2 regions of the Xanthomonas cassavae CFBP 4642 genome follow, and region 2 is predicted to be linked to the other one. Evidence: predicted binding sites of a transcription regulator. Region 2 holds the regulator's gene; the other holds the start of a gene.

Region 1 (2,198 bases), 1.2 Mb from region 2:
CATTGCGGCTGGCATACCAACCGGCGTTGAAATCGGCGAAGCGGTACAGCAGCGCATCGTAGGTGGTCGGGTAGCCCAGCAGATGGGTGGTGCCGAACCACAGCCCGCCGCGGCGGGTGAACACCTCGTGGCGGATCGAGCCGTCGAGTGGATACGGATAGCGTGCAGCATGCTGTTCGGCAAAGGCGATGCTCACCTGCATCGGGCCAGCGGTATGCACCGGGTTGAGCCCGTCGAACAGGCGCGCGCCCAGCGGCACGCTGCCGGTGAAGTCCTCGAAGATGCGGCTCAGTTCCTGCTCGGTGCGCGCGGCGGCGATGCGGGTGGCGTAGCTGCGGCCGTCCGGCGAGGTGATCCGCAGCGCCGCATCCACCATGAAGCCGGGGAGATGGTGCGCGCTGGCGCGGCGATCGATTTCCGCACGCGAGATCTTGCCCAGGTTGGGCACCACCGGGTTGGCCTGGTCGGTCGATTCCTGCTCGGTCACCGCCAGCACCGCGCAGATCTGTTCGGCGCTGGTGTCCAGCGCCTGCGACGACAGCGCCACATACACATCGTTGGCCCAGCCGGCGCGGTCTGGCAGCGTGGCCGGCAGGCGGCGGGCGATATCGGCCTTGACCACGTCCGGCGGGCGTTGCGGCGTACGCGGGGCCTGGGTTGCGCAGGCCGACACCAGCACCGCGGCAAGCAAGGGCAGTACACGGAACAGGGAAAAGGTCACGGCATCTCCAGCAGGGTCGGGGGCGGCAACTGCCGCGGGCAGTTTACGTGCGCAGGCCGTGGCGTCTTCATGCCACTAGGTGAGGGCGGCGCGGCGATTCAAGTCTTCTGCGCGCGGGCCGATAACGGGCTCGACCCTCATGGGCGATCACGTCGCCGGCCAGCTGCGCCGGTCATGATGGCAGCCGCATTACCTCAAGCGCGCAGGCCTTGCTGTCTCGCTTACTGGATTTCACCGCTGTGCAACCACGGGAGTGCCTGAGATGCCGCAGCAACCAGCCAGTGTCCAGGTCCACTGCATCGCCATGGGCAGCGCGCGCCCGCGCGGTGGTCCCTGTTCGCCATGAGCGATCGTTGAGCATGCCTGCCACCGTCTGGCGACGTGTGCTCATCGCCTGCCTGTTGCTGGTGATCAGCGCCATCGCATGCGCGCAGCCGCAGCCGTGGAAAAGCATTGAATCGGCCACGCTCGACGACCCGATCGGCGCGTTGCAGATCGCCCAGCGCGCCCTGCAGCGGGCCAGGGCCGAGCACGACAGCGACGCGCAGTTCTGGGCGTTGCTGGCGCAGGCGCGGGTGCTGATTTCGCTGGAAGACAGCCAGGCGCGCCAGGCCGCGCTGATCCAGGCGCGCGGCCTGCTCGATCAGTTGCACGGCAGCGCCGCGCAGGCGCGGCTCTGGCTGGACATCGTGCAGTCGCTCAGCGATGTACGCGACAACCCCAATCGCAGCATGGTGGCGCGCCTGAACGGCCTGCGGCAGCAGGCACGCACGCTGGGGCGCAGCGATCTGCTGTGCGAGATCGAAGCGATCGACATGTGGAGCATGCTGGCCTCCGGCAGCAGCGACGAAGCCTGGAATGCGGCGCAAACCAGTTACCAGTGCGCCGCGCGCGAAGGACTGCTGGGCCTGGAGGTGGATGGCCTGACCCAGATCGGCTCACTGGCCAGCCGTGTCGCCGGCAAGGTCGCCGACGACAACGACGCGCAGGATTACCTGCAGCGCGCCCTGGCCCGCCTGCACGACCAGCCGGCGCGCTTCCAGCGCAGCCTGATCGAATACGAATACGGCAGCGCGTTGGCGCTGCAGCAACCGGCGGCCGCCTTGCTGCATTTCCGGCGCGCGTTGGCGTTGAGCCGCGAGCTGAGCGATCAGGCCGGCGTGGCGGCGGCGCTGACCAATGCCAGCGAGGCCTTGATCAAGACCGGCGACGCCGAGGCAGCCTTGACGATGGCGCGCGAAGCGCTGCCGTTGATGCAGAAGCAGGGCAATGTCGGCCGCGTGGCGGCTTGCCATACCGTGCTGTTGCAGGCGCTCACCGCGCTGGAATCGCCCGAGCTGGGCAGTGCGATCACCGCGGCCAAGGTCGCTGACGACCCGAATCTTGCCTTGACCGGGCGCGTGGAGCTGGTCGATGCCATCGCCCAGGCGCTGGCCGCCGAAGGCCGGCATGCCGAGGCGTACCAGGAGTTGCAACG
Region 2 (2,198 bases):
GCTTCCACGGTGGCGTTCATCAGGCGGTCGCCGCCAGACGTTCGAACACCTTGCCCAGCTTCTCTTCCAGTGTCTGCGCGGTGAACGGCTTGATGATGTAGCCGTTCACGCCGCACTGCGCGGCTTCGATGATCTGCTCGCGCTTGGCTTCAGCGGTCACCATCATCACCGGCAGGTGCTTGAGCTTGGCGTCGGCGCGGATGTTGCGCAGCAGGTCGATGCCGGTCATGCCGGGCATGTTCCAGTCCGTCACCACGAAATCGAACGGGCCCGCGCGCAGCGCAGCCAGCGCGCTGTTGCCGTCTTCGGCCTCTGCGGTATTGGTGAAGCCAAGATCGCCCAACAGATTCTTGACGATACGTCGCATCGTCGAGAAGTCGTCCACGATCAGGATCCGCATGTTCTTGTTCACATCAAGCTCCTAACTCTAAAAATTATGCGAAAAAATCAGTCATCATTTTCGACACCGGCATCGGCCAGTTCGAAGACCTTGAGGCGGCCGCGCAGACGCACCACCGCCTGGCCATGGATCTGGCAGACGCGCGATTCGCTGACACCGAGCACGGCGCCGATTTCCTTCAGGTTCAATTCCTGTTCGTAGTACAGCGACAGCACCAGCTGCTCGCGCTCGGGCAGCTGGCCGATGGCCTTGCCCAGCTCGCGGCCGAATTCGCCACGCTCCATCATCTGCTGCGGGTTGGGCCCACCTTTGGCGGTGGTGTCCAGTTCGCCGTGATCTTCGATGCGCGATTCCAGGCTCAGCACCTGGCCGCGTGCGGCGTCTTCCATCAGGCGCAGGTAGTCGGGCAGCGGCATGTCCATCGCGGCGGCCACTTCGGTGGCGGCGGCGGCGCGGCCGGTGTTCTGCTCGATCTTGCGCACCGCGGCAGCGGCGTCGCGGGCGCGGCGGTGTACCGAGCGCGGCACCCAGTCGCCACGGCGGATCTCGTCGATCATCGAGCCGCGGATGCGGATCGAGGCATAGGTCTCGAACGAGGCGCCCTGTTCGGAGTCGTAGCTGCGCGAGGCTTCGATCAGGCCGATCATGCCGGCCTGGATCAGGTCGTCCACTTCCACGCTCGCCGGCAGGCGGGCGGCCAGATGGTGGGCGATGCGGCGCACCAGGTCGGCGTGCTGGGTCACCACGTCGTTGGCGTTGTTGCGTTGCACGGCACGGTACTGCGCGGTGGCGCTCGTTGCGGTGGCGGTGCTCATGCGGCCACTCCCCGTTGGATGATGCGTTCGACAAAGAACTCGACGTTGCCGCGCGGCACGGTGGGAGCCTGCCAGCGCGAGGTACGGCGTGCGATTTCTGCGATGGCCTGCGCCGACGGACTGGCGGGGTAGGCCTTGATGACGGGTTGCTGGCGCTGCACCGACAGGCGCAGCCAGTCGTCCTGCGGCACATGGCCGAGGTAGTTCAGCGAGACATCGCCCAGGAACTTTTCGCACACGCGCGAGAGCTTGTCGTACAGCAGGCGGCCCTCGTTGGGGTCGCGCACCATGTTGGCGATGATCTGCAGGCGGTCCACGCCGCGTTCGCGCGAGAGCACCTTGATCAGCGCGTAGGCGTCGGTGATCGAGGCCGGCTCGTCGCAGACCACCACCACGGTGTCCTGGGCGGCCTGGCAGAAGGTCAGCACGCTGTCTGTGATGCCGGCGGCGGTGTCGATGACCATCACGTCCAGGTCGCGTTCCAGTTCGGAGAACACGTTGACCAGGCCGATATGCTGGGCCGGGGCCAGTTCGGCCATGTGGCGGCGACCGGAGGCGGCCGGCACCACCAGCACGCCGCCGGGGCCTTCGATGATGACCTCATCCAGCGTGCAACGGCCGGCGATCAGGTCGGCCAGGGTGTACTTGGGCGCCAGCCCCAGGACCACATCCAGGTTGGCCAGGCCAAGGTCGGCGTCCAGCAGCAGCGTGCGTTTGCCCATGTCGGCAAGCGCCACGGCCAGGTTGGCGGAGATGTTGGTTTTTCCCACGCCGCCCTTGCCACCGGTCACGGCAATGGTGCGCACCGGGCCCAGGGGCTCGGGACGGGTCGCCGACAGGGGGAAGGCGTTGGTCAGCTTGGCGTATTCACGCGACTGCATGGTTGTGCTCCGGAGTACAGGGCTTATCGGCAGCGCGCCGCAAATCTTCAAGGCGAAGAACGAGACTGGCGGCATTGGCGCGGTGCAGGTCGTCGGGGACCC

Evidence for each region. The regulator FliA, encoded in region 2, starts transcription of late flagellar genes. The targets are predictions, from matches to a motif close to TAAAGTTTNNCNNNCNNNGGCCGATAA.
Region 1: a site for FliA is predicted at 820-846, ahead of XCSCFBP4642_RS0105265 (GGDEF domain-containing protein). Genes of this name have one in related genera too.

What each region holds. Positions count from the first base shown of each region.
Region 1 covers NZ_CM002139.1:1,188,089-1,190,286, forward strand. Annotated here, with positions in the region: gene XCSCFBP4642_RS0105260 (DUF1615 domain-containing protein) at 1-721, opposite strand, end outside; gene XCSCFBP4642_RS0105265 (GGDEF domain-containing protein) at 1,081-2,198, shown strand, end outside.
Region 2 covers NZ_CM002139.1:2,414,579-2,416,776, forward strand. Annotated here, with positions in the region: gene XCSCFBP4642_RS0110670 (protein phosphatase CheZ) at 1-20, opposite strand, end outside; gene cheY (chemotaxis response regulator CheY) at 20-412, opposite strand; gene XCSCFBP4642_RS0110680 (RNA polymerase sigma factor FliA) at 448-1,215, opposite strand; gene XCSCFBP4642_RS0110685 (MinD/ParA family protein) at 1,212-2,096, opposite strand; gene flhF (flagellar biosynthesis GTPase FlhF) at 2,083-2,198, opposite strand, start outside.